DNA from 4 places in the Roseateles sp. DAIF2 genome. Region 2 is predicted to be linked to each of the others. Evidence: riboswitches for the same ligand, from Rfam matches in the RefSeq annotation. Region 2 holds a riboswitch; each other region holds the start of a gene.
What was found. A riboswitch is a leader RNA that binds a small molecule or an ion and turns the genes downstream of it on or off. The one in region 2 is predicted to bind cyclic di-GMP.
Positions count from the first base shown of each region.

Region 1: linked by a shared signal. The riboswitch ahead of G8A07_RS27770 (hypothetical protein) and the one ahead of G8A07_RS28185 (methyl-accepting chemotaxis protein) in region 2 are both predicted to bind cyclic di-GMP.
Region 3: linked by a shared signal. The riboswitch ahead of G8A07_RS02030 (S8 family serine peptidase) and the one ahead of G8A07_RS28185 (methyl-accepting chemotaxis protein) in region 2 are both predicted to bind cyclic di-GMP.
Region 4: linked by a shared signal. The riboswitch ahead of G8A07_RS03590 (EAL domain-containing protein) and the one ahead of G8A07_RS28185 (methyl-accepting chemotaxis protein) in region 2 are both predicted to bind cyclic di-GMP.

Region 1 is NZ_CP049919.1:435,783-439,384, reverse strand. Features, by position in the region: gene G8A07_RS02040 (choice-of-anchor N protein) at 115-903, shown strand; gene G8A07_RS28230 (hypothetical protein) at 876-944, shown strand; gene G8A07_RS02035 (S8 family serine peptidase) at 1,021-2,367, opposite strand; gene G8A07_RS27770 (hypothetical protein) at 2,415-2,810, opposite strand; cyclic di-GMP riboswitch class I at 2,941-3,028, opposite strand; gene G8A07_RS02030 (S8 family serine peptidase) at 3,379-3,602, opposite strand, start outside.
Region 2 is NZ_CP049919.1:4,786,967-4,790,568, forward strand. Features, by position in the region: gene G8A07_RS28185 (methyl-accepting chemotaxis protein) at 1-851, opposite strand, end outside; cyclic di-GMP riboswitch class I at 919-1,009, opposite strand; gene G8A07_RS22050 (Lrp/AsnC family transcriptional regulator) at 1,082-1,513, opposite strand; gene G8A07_RS22055 (ornithine cyclodeaminase) at 1,657-2,703, shown strand; gene G8A07_RS22060 (ATP-binding protein) at 2,874-3,602, shown strand, end outside.
Region 3 is NZ_CP049919.1:431,863-435,464, reverse strand. Features, by position in the region: gene G8A07_RS02030 (S8 family serine peptidase) at 1-1,246, opposite strand, end outside; cyclic di-GMP riboswitch class I at 1,377-1,464, opposite strand; gene G8A07_RS02025 (S8 family serine peptidase) at 1,812-3,602, opposite strand, start outside.
Region 4 is NZ_CP049919.1:761,138-764,739, forward strand. Features, by position in the region: gene G8A07_RS03585 (GDYXXLXY domain-containing protein) at 1-1,396, shown strand, start outside; cyclic di-GMP riboswitch class I at 1,501-1,603, shown strand; gene G8A07_RS03590 (EAL domain-containing protein) at 1,758-3,602, shown strand, end outside.

The sequences.
Region 1 (3,602 bases), 1.7 Mb from region 2:
ATCAACTGGTATCTCAAAGTCATGTGGATCAAGTCATAAAAATCAACAACTTGCGAACTGGCTCGAGAATTGCTTAACGATATTGCCGTTAGCCAAACTCCAAGGAGTCCAGCCATGCGTCATCACCACAAGAGAGTCTCATTACGACAGTCCCTCGGGGTCGTCGCCCTCGCCAGCCTGTTGGCCGCAGGCAGCGTGGGAGCGGTCCCGACATTGCAGGTCGGCGCCCCGGGCGGCCCGGGCGAAGGCACCTATGCCGACTACGTCGCCAACCTGACCAATCCGACCGAGACCGATACCGCCACCACCTCCGGCACCAAGCTGTTTGTCGGCGGAGCTTACAAGCCTGGCGACCTGCTGCTTGGCGGCATGTATCCGGGCGGCAAGGACTGGTCGCAGATGGAGTACACCAACGGCAGCCTGTTCCCCTCGATCTTCAACACGCGCGGCGCGGTGCTGATGGCTACGGTGGCTGAGGGTGCGGCGGGCACGCTCACCATCAATGGCCTCAATGCCTTCACGACTTCGGACACGGCCTTTTTCCCCAACAACCATGATCCGGTGAAAGACGCCACGGCCGACTTCCTGTACTTCGACATCGGCAACTTCGCCAACAACCCCGGCGCAGTGCCCGACTTCGCCAGCGAGACCGGCGGAGCCGATGGCCAGATCAAGGAATTGCTGCTGGCCATATCCGGCTATAGCTGGGTGCATTTCGACGTCATGGCCCTGGTGACCGACACACAGGGTCAGACCACTTTGCGCACGACGCTCGACAACAACCCCGGCTCACACGACGTCACCTGGAAGACGGGTGGCGGTGGCGGTGGGGGCGGCGGCGGAGGTGGGGGGGCGGCGTGCCCGAACCCGCCAGCTTGGCCCTGGTTGCCCTGGCGCTGCTGAGCGCCGGCTGGACGCGCCACCTGAAGCGCGCTCGCCGTTGAGCCGACCGGTCCTTCGGCTTCAATGAAAAAAGCCCGCCGATGGCGGGCTTTGTTTTGGTCTTGGAAGACGATCCGCTCAGCGGCGTGTCACCTGCACCGACACGCTGCGGCTGTTACCGGCAGCATCCCTGGCGGTGGCGGTAACGGTGTGCGTCCCCAACGCCGCCTTGCGCGTGTTCCAGTTGTAGGCCAGGCTCGCTCCGCTGCCCGTCGCCACGGTCTTGCCGTCGATCGCCAGGGTCTGCACCAGGCCCGCCGCCCCGGCGTTGTCGCTGGCCGAGACGCTGATGCTCAAGGTGCCCGACACCGTGCTGCCATTGACCGGGTTCAGGATGCTCACCACCGGCGCGGTCGTGTCGGCCACCACGATGTTGGCCACATTGACCGTCACCGCCGCCGAGCTGCCCGCATTGCCGGCCGCGTCATAGGCATAGGCCACCAGGTTGGCGTTGCCGTTGGCCACCTTGCTGGAGTCCCAGCTGAAGGCATAGGGCGCCGTGGTGTCGGTCGCGACGAGCTGGCCGTTGGCCCGCAGCTCGACCCGGCTGACGCCGACGTTGTCGCTGGCCGTCACGTCCACCGCCACCAGGCCGTTGACGTTGCTCAGCCCCAGCGGCGCGGCGATGCCGACGCTGGGCGCCTGGGTGTCGGGCGCGGCGGCGGTCAGCACGGCCGTCACCGCCGCGGCGGCGTTGACGCGGCCATAGCCGAACTTCTTGTCGCGGCCCACATCGCCCAGGTCCTGGGCTGTGCTGTAGAGCAGGCTCTCGATCTGGCTGCCGCTCAGCGCGGGTTTGGCCGCCATCATCAGGCCGAGCACGCCGGAGACGACCGGGCTGGCCATCGAGGTGCCCCACCAGGCCTGGTAGCCGCCGTCGCGCGTCGTGGTCCAGATGTCCTTGCCCGGGGCCGACACGGTGACGAAGCTGCCCCAGCTGGAGAAGCTGGCCAGCGCATCGGCGCTGTCGGTGGCCGACACCACGATCATCATCGAGCTGGTCGGCGCGATGGTTTCCTCGATGCCGTTGTTGCCCGCTGCCGCGATCACCAGGCCGCCCTTGCTCTTCATGTAATTGGCCGCGCTCTGCACCGCCGCGCTGCCGGCCACGCCGACATAGCTGATGTTGGCGATGCGCGCGCCGTTGTCGGCCGCCCAGGTCACGCCCTGCGCCACCGTGCTCCAGTAGGCATACGCGTTCGCGTCGGCGATGCGCACCGGCATCAGCCGCGCCGCGCCGGCCACCGCGGCCACGCCCACGCCGTTGTTCAAGGTCGCCGCGGCGCCGCCGGCCACGGCCGTGCCATGGCCATGCACATCGGTGGTGTTGGCATTGTTGTCGTAGAAGTTCCAGCCCGGCACCATGCGCGCGGCCAGGTCGGGGTGGCTGGCGTTGATGCCGGTGTCCAGGATCGCGATCGTCACGCCCGCGCCCTGGCTCTTGTCCCAGGCGGTCTGCGCGCCGATCTTGCTCAGGTGCCATTGGCTGCCGGCATAGGGTCGTTGACCGCCATCGCCGGGGCCACGCGCCGGTCCAGCTCCACGAAGCGCAGCTGCGGGTGCTTGGCCAGCAGCGCCTGCACCGCTCGCTCCGACGCGTTCCCCGGCAGCTCGATCACGTGCAGGTCGCTCTTGCCGATTCGTCGTGCCTTCCCGCCATGGCCCTTGGCAACCTTCTCCATCTCAATATCCGACAGCCCCGCGCGGGCCTGCACCAGCAGGCGCCCCTTGGCGAATTCTGGCTCGGCCGTCTGTGCCGAAACGCCCCAGCTCGCCAGACCCGTGGCGATGGCGATCATGAGATGCGAGCCGCGTTGCAGCAGGATCCGGTGCGCGGAGGAACCGGCGGAGAAAGAGGAGAAGTTCATACCCAAACCTTCTGAGTAGAACCTGGACCCTCTTGGGCCGGTCTGCGCAGACGGGGGCAGCGGCGGCAAGGGAATTGCACGCCGTGACGGCATCGGACGCGGGAAAGCATCCGCGATGCACGGGGTTGTGTCTGGCAGTCCAGCCGTCATGGGGCCACAGGCCCTTTAGACCGTTGACTTTGCGTCCCGCGCTTTCGCGCGGTTTGCCCTTTGCAGAACAACTCTGCTGCTGCGGGGGCCTGTCGTACTGCACAGGCGCTGGGGCTCTTTCTTGTCGAGCGGGATGGGCTACCGGGCGGTAGCCATCGGGTCCGCTGCCACCCCGAAAAGCTCCGGGGCGAGCCGCCAATATCGCTGAGAGGCCAATCCATCAGGCATCCACGCCCGCATTATCGGCAGCCCCTTGACAAGGCCAGGGCGGACTTGTAACGGCCGGTTGGGCGCGCCGCAGCGGTTCAGCCTCCGCGGACAAGCATCCCGTTTCCTCGGGAAAAGTCGGCCGGGCGTGGTGCCTCGGCCGCTTACATCTGATCACACCTCGGGTGCAGCATGCACGCGGGCGGCGGTCTCAGCGGATGGTGACCTGCACCGACACGCTGCGGCTGTTACCGGCAGCATCCCTGGCGGTGGCGGTAACGGTGTGCGTCCCCAACGCCGCCTTGCGCGTGTTCCAGTTGTAGGCCAGGCTCGCTCCGCTGCCCGTCGCCACGGTCTTGCCGTCGATCGCCAGGGTCTGCACCAGGCCCGCCGCCCCGGCGTTGTCGCTGGCCGAGACGCTGATGCTCAAGGTGC
Region 2 (3,602 bases):
ACCGCCGCCACCGCCACCAGCGAGACGCCGGCCGTCGCCAGCAGGCTGGACAGCGCGGCCAGCGCCTCGTCCTGTTCGGCCGCGGCCAGCAGGGTCCAGTCGGTGCCCGGCACCGGCGTGGCCTTGACGAAGAAATGGCGCTCGCGCACCTCGACCTCGGCCAGCTCGCGGCCGTTGGCGCGCGCCAGCAGCTCGGGCGTGAAGCCGGCCGACAGCTCGGCCACCGGCTTCAGAGTCAGGGCGGCATCGGGATGGGCGATGATCTTGCCGTCCTTGGCCAGCAGGAAGGCGAAGCCGCTCTCGGTCGGCTTGATGCTTTTGAGCGTCGCGATCACATCGTCCAGCGCCACGTCGGCGCCGGCCACCGCGCGGGTCGCGCCCCCGGCCTTGATCGCGCTGGCGAAGCTGACCACCAGCTTCTTGCTGGAGGAGGCGATATAGGGCGCGGTCAGCACCGGCGCGTCGGCGCCCTCGGCCAGCTTGTACCAGGGGCGCACGGTGGGGTCGTAGTCGGCCGGACGCTGGCGGTCCGGCACCGAGATCATGCGCTTGTCGGCATGGCCGATGAAGGCCAGGTCGAGCCGGCCGGACTTCAGCGCCTGCTCCAGCGCCGCTTGCGGTGCATCCAGCGCGGCGGCCGGGGCCAGCGCCGCGACGATATCCTTCTGCGCCTTGACCCAGCCCGCCATCGTGCCGGCGTGGGCCTCGCCCAGGTCGCTCAGCTGCGCCAGCACCTGGCGGCGCGCATGGGCGCTGACGCTCAGATAGCTGGCCAGGGTGGCGACGCCGATCGCGGCGATCACGATCAGCATACAGATCGCGATCAGGCGGCTCTTGATGGTTGTCAGCATGGCGGGCGGTCTTTCCTGGGGCGGGACGGAGACGCGAAGCCGGCTGCGGACGACCGGCGACGGCCGGTGCGGCAACCCCGCTGTCCTGGTCCCGGGTCGGGAAGGTAGACCGGAGGCTTTGCGACCCCGCCTTTCGAACGGGTGTGCGATAGAAGCGCGGCATTGTATGCAGATCGCACCAATGAGGGCGGGTTTACCCTCTCGGGTTCAACCCGAGCCCGTGACGGGCATCACACCTTGTAGGTCGACAGCAGGATGCTGGTCTCGGTATTGGCGATGCCCTCGATCAGGCGCACGCCGCTGAGCACCCGGTCGAACTCCTCCAGCGTGTCGGCGCGCAGCTCGGCCACCAGGTCCCAGCGGCCGTTGGTGCTGTGCAGGGCCGCGACGTTCGGGTGGCCGCGCAGCTCGCGCAGCACCTCGGCGGTGCGGTTGCCCTCCACCGCCACATTCATCAGCGCGCGGATGCGCTGGGCCTCGGCCGCGGGCTTGAGCCGCACGCTGTAGCCGACGATCACACCCTCGCGCTCCAGGCGCGCGATGCGGTTCTGCACCGTCGCCCGCGCCACCCGCAGCTGGCGCGCCAGCGCGACAACCGAGAGCCGCGCGTTGTCGCGCAGCAGCGCGATCAACTCGCGGTCGGTGTCGTCGATATTAGACATAGTGATTTGAATCGCCTGGCGTTTTGCAAAGTTAACACAACATATTGAACGCTTTGCCAGCTATTTATTAGCCATGCTCCCGACCAGAATTTGCGCAAAGGACGGCCAGCACGACGCCAAGAGCCGCCCCGTCGGAGATGTTCATGACCCGCTTCATCGATGTACCCGCCCTGACCCAGCTGCTGCAGCGCAAGGGCGTGGCGCCGCTGATGGCCGAGCTGGCCGAGGCCCTGCGCGAGGACTTCCTGCGCTGGGAGGAGTTCGACAAGACCGCCCGCGTGGCCAGCCATTCGCCGGTCGGCGTGATCGAGCTGATGCCGGTCGCCGACACCCGGCATTACGCCTTCAAGTACGTCAATGGCCATCCGATCAACACCAGCCGCGGGCTCTACACCGTGATGGCCTTCGGCGTGCTGGCCGAGGTGGCCAGCGGCTATCCGCTGCTGTCCGAGCTGACCCTGACCACCGCGCTGCGCACCGCCGCCACCTCGGCGCTGGCGGCTCGGACCTTGGCGCGGCCCGACTCGCGCCGCATGGCCCTGATCGGCAACGGCGCGCAAAGCGAGTTCCAGACCCTGGCCTTCCACAACCAGCTGGGCATCGAGGAGATCGTCGCCTACGACATCGACGCGGCCGCGACCGACAAGCTGCAGCGCAATCTGGCCGCCTACCCCGGCCTGCGCATCCGCCGCGCCGGCTCGGTGGCCGAGGCGGTGCGCGGTGCCGACATCGTGACCACGGTGACGGCCGACAAGACCCGCGCCACCATCCTGACACCCGAGATGATCGAACCGGGCATGCATATCAACGCGGTCGGCGGCGACTGCCCCGGCAAGACCGAGCTGCATGCCGAGCTGCTGCGCGCCGCGCGCATCTTCGTCGAGTACGAGCCGCAGACCCGCATCGAGGGCGACATCCAGCAGCTCGCGCCCGACCATCCGGTCACCGAGCTGTGGCGCGTGCTGGCCGGCCAGGCCGAGGGGCGCCAGAGCCGCGAGCAGGTCACGGTGTTCGACTCGGTGGGCTTCGCGCTGGAGGACTATTCGGCGCTGCGCCTGGTCTACCGCCTGGCGCTGGAGCTGGGCATCGGCCAGGAGGTCGAGCTGGTGCCGCCGGCCGATGATCCGAAGGACCTGTTCCGCCACACCGGCTCGGCGCACCGCCGCGCCCAGCTGCGCCGCGCGGCCTGAGGCCGCCGGACGGGTCCGGCGCGGGTCATTTGCCGGACTTTGGTCACCCAGATCTCGGTTTCCCCCCGGAAGCCGGGGGTACAGTCGGACGCATTCCTACGCCCAGGACGCCGTCCGAGGTCATATTGAGCCGCAGAAACGCCTCCAGCTCGCTGTTTGTCGCGCTCGCGATGGGCGCCAGCATTGGCCTGCTGCTGCCTGCGCTGATCATCGGCGGGCTGTGGATCGGCCTGCGCGAGCCGCAGCAGGTCGAACAGGCCCAGCAGGCCGAGCTGCAGGCCAAGCTGGACGTGCTGGCCTCCAGCCTGCCCGAGCTGCTGTGGAACCTGGACCAGGTGGCCGCCCGCGAGGTGGTGGCCGCGATCATGAAATCGCCCGAGGTGGTGCGCGTGCGCGTCAGCGACGCCTCGCAGGGTGTGCCCTTCATCGAGATGCGCTATCCGGAGCGCCAGAAGGGCCGCCTGTTCCAGGGTGAGCGCGAGATCTACCGCGGCAGCGCCAAGATCGGCCATATCCAGATCGACCTGGACGACCACCTGGCCAGCGCCGCGCTGGCGCGCCAGCGCTGGCTCTACGGTCTGACGGTGGGCGGCCAATTGCTGATCTCGCTGCTGCTGATCCTGATGCTGTTGAATTCACGGCTGCTGCGCCCGCTGCGCGAGCTCAGCGGCTTCGCCAACGACCTGGCCGAGGGCCGCTTCTCGGCCGCCTTGGGCCGCCAGCGCGGCGACGAGATCGGCCGGCTGGGCGGCCATCTGGAACATATGCGCGACGCGCTGCAGCAGCAGTTCGAGTCGCAGCGCGACCTGATCAACCGCCTGCGCGGCATGGCCGAGACCGTGCCAGGCGTGGTGTTCCAGCTGCGCATGAAGAGCGGCGGCCAGTTCTCCTTTGCCTAT
Region 3 (3,602 bases), 1.7 Mb from region 2:
CGGCGATGCCGACGCTGGGCGCCTGGGTGTCGGGCGCGGCGGCGGTCAGCACGGCCGTCACCGCCGCGGCGGCGTTGACGCGGCCATAGCCGAACTTCTTGTCGCGGCCCACATCGCCCAGGTCCTGGGCTGTGCTGTAGAGCAGGCTCTCGATCTGGCTGCCGCTCAGCGCGGGTTTGGCCGCCATCATCAGGCCGAGCACGCCGGAGACGACCGGGCTGGCCATCGAGGTGCCCCACCAGGCCTGGTAGCCGCCGTCGCGCGTCGTGGTCCAGATGTCCTTGCCCGGGGCCGACACGGTGACGAAGCTGCCCCAGCTGGAGAAGCTGGCCAGCGCATCGGCGCTGTCGGTGGCCGACACCACGATCATCGAGCTGGTCGGCGCGATGGTTTCCTCGATGCCGTTGTTGCCCGCTGCCGCGATCACCAGGCCGCCCTTGCTCTTCATGTAATTGGCCGCGCTCTGCACCGCCGCGCTGCCGGCCACGCCGACATAGCTGATGTTGGCGATGCGCGCGCCGTTGTCGGCCGCCCAGGTCACGCCCTGCGCCACCGTGCTCCAGTAGGCATACGCGTTCGCGTCGGCGATGCGCACCGGCATCAGCCGCGCCGCGCCGGCCACCGCGGCCACGCCCACGCCGTTGTTCAAGGTCGCCGCGGCGCCGCCGGCCACGGCCGTGCCATGGCCATGCACATCGGTGGTGTTGGCATTGTTGTCGTAGAAGTTCCAGCCCGGCACCATGCGCGCGGCCAGGTCGGGGTGGCTGGCGTTGATGCCGGTGTCCAGGATCGCGATCGTCACGCCCGCGCCCTGGCTCTTGTCCCAGGCGGTCTGCGCGCCGATCTTGCTCAGGTGCCATTGGCTGCCGGCATAGGGGTCGTTGACCGCCATCGCCGGGGCCACGCGCCGGTCCAGCTCCACGAAGCGCAGCTGCGGGTGCTTGGCCAGCAGCGCCTGCACCGCTCGCTCCGACGCGTTCCCCGGCAGCTCGATCACGTGCAGGTCGCTCTTGCCGATTCGTCGTGCCTTCCCGCCATGGCCCTTGGCAACCTTCTCCATCTCAATATCCGACAGCCCCGCGCGGGCCTGCACCAGCAGGCGCCCCTTGGCGAATTCTGGCTCGGCCGTCTGTGCCGAAACGCCCCAGCTCGCCAGACCCGTGGCGATGGCGATCATGAGATGCGAGCCGCGTTGCAGCAGGATCCGGTGCGCGGAGGAACCGGCGGAGAAAGAGGAGAAGTTCATACCCAAACCTTCTGAGTAGAACCTGGACCCTCTTGGGCCGGTCTGCGCAGACGGGGGCAGCGGCGGCAAGGGAATTGCACGCCGTGACGGCATCGGACGCGGGAAAGCATCCGCGATGCACGGGGTTGTGTCTGGCAGTCCAGCCGTCATGGGGCCACAGGCCCTTTAGACCGTTGACTTTGCGTCCCGCGCTTTCGCGCGGTTTGCCCTTTGCAGAACAACTCTGCTGCGGGGGCCTGTCGTACTGCACAGGCGCTGGGGCTCTTTCTTGTCGAGCGGGATGGGCTACCGGGCGGTAGCCATCGGGTCCGCTGCCACCCCGAAAAGCTCCGGGGCGAGCCGCCAATATCGCTGAGAGGCCAATCCATCAGGCATCCACGCCCGCATTATCGGCAGCCCCTTGACAAGGCCAGGGCGGACTTGTAACGGCCGGTTGGGCGCGCCGCAGCGGTTCAGCCTCCGCGGACAAGCATCCCGTTTCCTCGGGAAAAGTCGGCCGGGCGTGGTGCCTCGGCCGCTTACATCTGATCACACCTCGGGTGCAGCATGCACGCGGGCGGCGGTCTCAGCGGATGGTGACCTGCACCGACACGCTGCGGCTGTTACCGGCAGCATCCCTGGCGGTGGCGGTAACGGTGTGCGTCCCCAACGCCGCCTTGCGCGTGTTCCAGTTGTAGGCCAGGCTCGCTCCGCTGCCCGTCGCCACGGTCTTGCCGTCGATCGCCAGGGTCTGCACCAGGCCCGCCGCCCCGGCGTTGTCGCTGGCCGAGACGCTGATGCTCAAGGTGCCCGACACCGTGCTGCCATTGACCGGGTTCAGGATGCTCACCACCGGCGCGGTCGTGTCGGCCACCACGATGTTGGCCACATTGACCGTCACCGCCGCCGAGCTGCCCGCATTGCCGGCCGCGTCATAGGCATAGGCCACCAGGTTGGCGTTGCCGTTGGCCACCTTGCTGGAGTCCCAGCTGAAGGCATAGGGCGCCGTGGTGTCGGTCGCGACGAGCTGGCCGTTGGCCCGCAGCTCGACCCGGCTGACGCCGACGTTGTCGCTGGCCGTCACGTCCACCGCCACCAGGCCGTTGACGTTGCTCAGCCCCAGCGGCGCGGCGATGCCGACGCTGGGCGCCTGGGTGTCGGGCGCGGCGGCGGTCAGCACGGCCGTCACCGCCGCGGCGGCGGCGTTGACGCGGCCATAGCCGAACTTCTTGTCGCGGCCCACATCGCCCAGGTCCTGGGCTGTGCTGTAGAGCAGGCTCTCGATCTGGCTGCCGCTCAGCGCGGGTTTGGCCGCCATCATCAGGCCGAGCACGCCGGAGACGACCGGGCTGGCCATCGAGGTGCCCCACCAGGCCTGGTAGCCGCCGTCGCGCGTCGTGGTCCAGATGTCCTTGCCCGGGGCCGACACGGTGACGAAGCTGCCCCAGCTGGAGAAGCTGGCCAGCGCATCGGCGCTGTCGGTGGCCGACACCACGATCATCGAGCTGGTCGGCGCGATGGTTTCCTCGATGCCGTTGTTGCCCGCTGCCGCGATCACCAGGCCGCCCTTGCTCTTCATGTAATTGGCCGCGCTCTGCACCGCCGCGCTGCCGGCCACGCCGACATAGCTGATGTTGGCGATGCGCGCGCCGTTGTCGGCCGCCCAGGTCACGCCCTGCGCCACCGTGCTCCAGTAGGCATACGCGTTCGCGTCGGCGATGCGCACCGGCATCAGCCGCGCCGCGCCGGCCACCGCGGCCACGCCCACGCCGTTGTTCAAGGTCGCCGCGGCGCCGCCGGCCACGGCCGTGCCATGGCCATGCACATCGGTGGTGTTGGCATTGTTGTCGTAGAAGTTCCAGCCCGGCACCATGCGCGCGGCCAGGTCGGGGTGGCTGGCGTTGATGCCGGTGTCCAGGATCGCGATCGTCACGCCCGCGCCCTGGCTCTTGTCCCAGGCGGTCTGCGCGCCGATCTTGCTCAGGTGCCATTGGCTGCCGGCATAGGGGTCGTTGACCGCCATCGCCGGGGCCACGCGCCGGTCCAGCTCCACGAAGCGCAGCTGCGGGTGCTTGGCCAGCAGCGCCTGCACCGCTCGCTCCGACGCGTTCCCCGGCAGCTCGATCACGTGCAGGTCGCTCTTGCCGATTCGTCTCGCCTTCGCTCCATGCGGACCCATGACCTTGCCCAGCTCCACGTCCGACAGCCCGGCCCGCGCCAGTACCAACAGCCGGCCCGGGGCATAGACCGGCTCACCAGCGGCCGGAGGATAGGCGCTCAGCACCAGCTCCGGATCCACGCCGGCCCGTGGCGACAGGCCGGTGCGCTCGACCCGCAGGCTGTGGTGCCCGTTCAGCGTGACCAAAATGCACTGCCG
Region 4 (3,602 bases), 2.0 Mb from region 2:
CGACCTGCCGGTCTTCGTCGAGCAGCTGGTGTTGCCGCTGCTGCTGCTGGGCGCGGGCCTGCTGGCTTTCGCCGCGTTCCGCGATCTGCCGGGGCGGCTGGCGGCCCTGCCGCTGCTGGTCCTGACCCTGGTGCTGGCGCGCTGGCTGGAGCGGCCCTGGCTGCGCGTGCTGCTGGGCGCGAGCGCGGCGGGGCTGACGGGCTTCCTGCTGCTGCCGCTGGAATGGCGGCATTCCATCGCCGACCTGATCCGCTTCCTGTTCTTCTGGCTGACGCCGCAGCTGCTGCTGGGCCTGTGGGCCGCGGCGCTGACCTGGCAGCAGCGCCATGCACTGGCCGGCCCGTGGCTGCGCTGGGCCGCGCCGCTGGAGCAGTTCGCGGCCGGCTGGCTGCTGGCCTGCCTGGCGGCGCTGTGCGCGATGTCCGGCATGAGCTTCCTGGTCGGCGGCTTCGCCGGCGGGCAGGGCGGCACCGGCTCGCTGCTGCTGGCGATCGGCAGCGCGCTGACGCGCAGTGAAATGCTGGCGCCGCTGCTGCTGCATGGCTGCTCGCTGGCGCTGGCCCTGGCGGCGGCCTGGCTGCTGTGGCGGCGCTGGCCGGGCTGCCGGCGGCCGATGCTGCTGGGCCTGGCCGCCGCGCTGGCGGCGCTGGCCTTCCTGCTGCCCGGCTTGGGCGCCACCCTGTTCGCGCTGGCTCTGCTGGCGACCACCCAGCGCTGGCGCCTGGCGGCGGCGGCCGGCGTCGCGGCGGCCTGGATCATCGGCGGCTTCTACTACCAGCTGGACTGGACCCTGGGGCAGAAGGCGCTGCTGCTGGTCGGCCTCGGCGCGCTGCTGGGCCTGCTGGCCTGGCTGGCGCGCCGACCGGCCGAGGCGGCGGCAAGACCCGACCCCGCCCCCGGCGCCGCACGCTGGCTGCTGGGCGGCGGCGCGCTGCTGGTGCTGGCGGTGGCCAACGGCGCGATCTGGCAGAAGGAGACGCTGATCCGCGACGGCCGGCCGGTGTTCGTTTCGCTGGCGCCGGTGGATCCGCGCTCGCTGATGCAGGGCGACTTCATGCGTCTGAACTTCGCGCTGCCCGGCCGGCTGGAGGGCGAGGAGCTGCTGCGCCTGCCGGGCGCACAGCGCCCGCTGCTAGCCGCGCGGCTGGACCCGCGCGGCGTCGCCACCGGCATGCGTCTGCAGGCGCCGGGCCAGCCGCTGGCCGAGGGCGAGCTGCTGCTGGAGTTGACGCCCAAGGACGGGCGCTGGGTGCTGGTCAGCGATGCCTGGTTCTTCGAGGAGGGGCAGGCCGCCGCCTTCGAGGCCGCGAAGTTCGGCGAGTTCCGCGTGCTGCCCGACGGCCGCGCGCTGCTGGTCGGCATGGCCGATTCGAGCCTGCACCCTATTCGGCCCTGAACGTGAATTCTTGGCGGCGGCCGGCGCGCACATGTAAAGGCGCGCCTGGCGCCGAACCGGCCGAGTCTGTAACGGGTAGTATCCGCGCCTCGATGTAGAACAAAGAACCTACTCGGCACACCCGGTCTGAAAAGCGGGGTCGCAAAGCCACCGGTCTAACGCCCGCGTTTTTTCAAAGCGCGCGGCCATGACAGCGGGGTTGCCAGCTTCCGGCATCGGCCGGTCGCCTGCCGCATGCGCCACCCCGCCTTTTCCGTTCGTCCGTGCCGCCCGGCCGCCCATGAACGGATCCCCGACGTTTTCGCTCCCCGCCCCGCAGCCGGCAACGGCGCGGCCGCGGCGTTTCAGCGGCCGCCACCTGATGCGCCAGATCCTGGCGCCGGTGCTGCTGGTGCTGCTGGCGATCGCGCTGCTGCTGGGCCTGTCGGCGCGCCAGCAGCAGCAGCGCAGCGAGCAGCAGCAGGGCAACGAGATCCGGCGCCAGGCCCAGAGCCTGTGGCTGCGCCTGGCCGACGACGAGGCGCGCCGCCTGCGCTGGCTGGCCCAGCAGGCGCGCGAGAACCCGGCGCTGCAGCGCGCGATGCGCGCCGGCGACCGCGCGGCCCTGCTGCTCGCGGCGCGCGGCGAGTACGGCGCGATGCGGCGCGAGTCGGGCATCAGCCATGTCGCCTTCATCACGCCGCAGCAGCGCACGCTGCTGCAACTGCTCGACCCCGAGGCCGGGGGCGGCGAGCTGGTGCTGCGCCCGGTGCTGGCCGAGGCGGCGCGGCTGGATGCGCCTGCCGAGGGCTGGGAGATGGCGAGCACCGGCGTGCCGGTGCTGCGCCATGTCTCGCCCTGGCGGGTCGACGGCCAGCTGATCGGCTATCTGGAGCTGGGCACCGAGCTCGGCTGGTTCGCGCGCCGCCTGGGCGACCTGCTGTCGCTGGAGGTGGTGGCCGCGGTGCACAAGCGCCATGGCAAGGAGCGCGACTTTGCGCGCGGCAAGCAGCTGCTGGGCCTGGCCGGGCAATGGGACGAGCATGCGCAACTGGCCCTGCTGCACAACAGCCTGCCGGCGCTGCCGAGCGGCCTGCTGGAGCCCTGGCAGGAGCTGGCCGGCGGCGGCGAGGATCCCGGCGTGCTGGAGCTCACCGGCGACCGGCGCGACGAGCGCAGCTGGCTGGCCAGCCTGATGACCGTGCACGACCGCCAGGGCCGCGCGCTGGCCTCGCTGGCCCTCCTGGACGACATCAGCGCCAGCCGCGCCGCGGCGACGCGGCGCTGGGGCTGGATCGGCGGTCTGTGCGGCGTGCTGGGGCTGGCGCTGTTCGCCGGCCTGTACTGGCGCGTGCGCCATGTGGCGCGCACCCTGTCGCGCGCCGACCGCGCGCTGCGCGCCAACGAGCAGCGCTTTCACGACTTCGCCACCGCGGCCGGCGATTGGTGGTTCTGGGAGCTGGATGAGCGGCTGCGCTTCAGCTATGTCTCTCCCAATGTCGAGCATGTGACCGGCCGCGCGCCGGCATCCCTGCTGGGCCGCACGACGTGCGAGCTGCTGCCGGAGCACGAGAGCGATCCCGCCTGGGCCGCCCATCTGCAGGACCTGGAGCGACGCCGCCCGATCCGCCAGTTCGAGTTCGACCTGAGCCTGCCGGACGGCGAGCGGCGCTGGATCCAGATCAGCGGCCTGCCGCTGTTCGACGAGGACGGCGCCTTCCAGGGCTACCGCGGCACCGGCAGCAACATCAGCGCGCGCAAGGCCACCGAGCTGGAGCTGCGCCTGGCGGCCACCGCCTTCGAGGCGCAGGAGGGCATGTTCATCACCGATGCCGAGCGCCGCATCCTGCGCGTCAACAAGGCCTTCAGCCTGATCACCGGCTTCTCGGCCGAGGAGGCGCTGGGCAACACGCCGCGCCTGCTCAGCTCCGGCCGCTATGCGCCCGAGTACATCGAGGAGATCGCCGCGCTGGTGGCGCGCCAGGGCCGCTGGCAGGGCGAGATCCTGAGCCGGCGCAAGAACGGCGAGATCTATCCGCAATGGCTGACCCTGTCGGCGGTGCGCGATGCGCAGGGCGAGCTGAGCCATTGCGTGGGCCTGTTCAGCGACATCACCGAGCGCAAGGCGGCCGAGGCCGAGATCGAGCGCCTGGCCTTCTACGACCCGCTGACCGGCCTGCCGAACCGCCGCCTGCTGCTGGACCGGCTGCAGCGCGCGCTGGCGGCG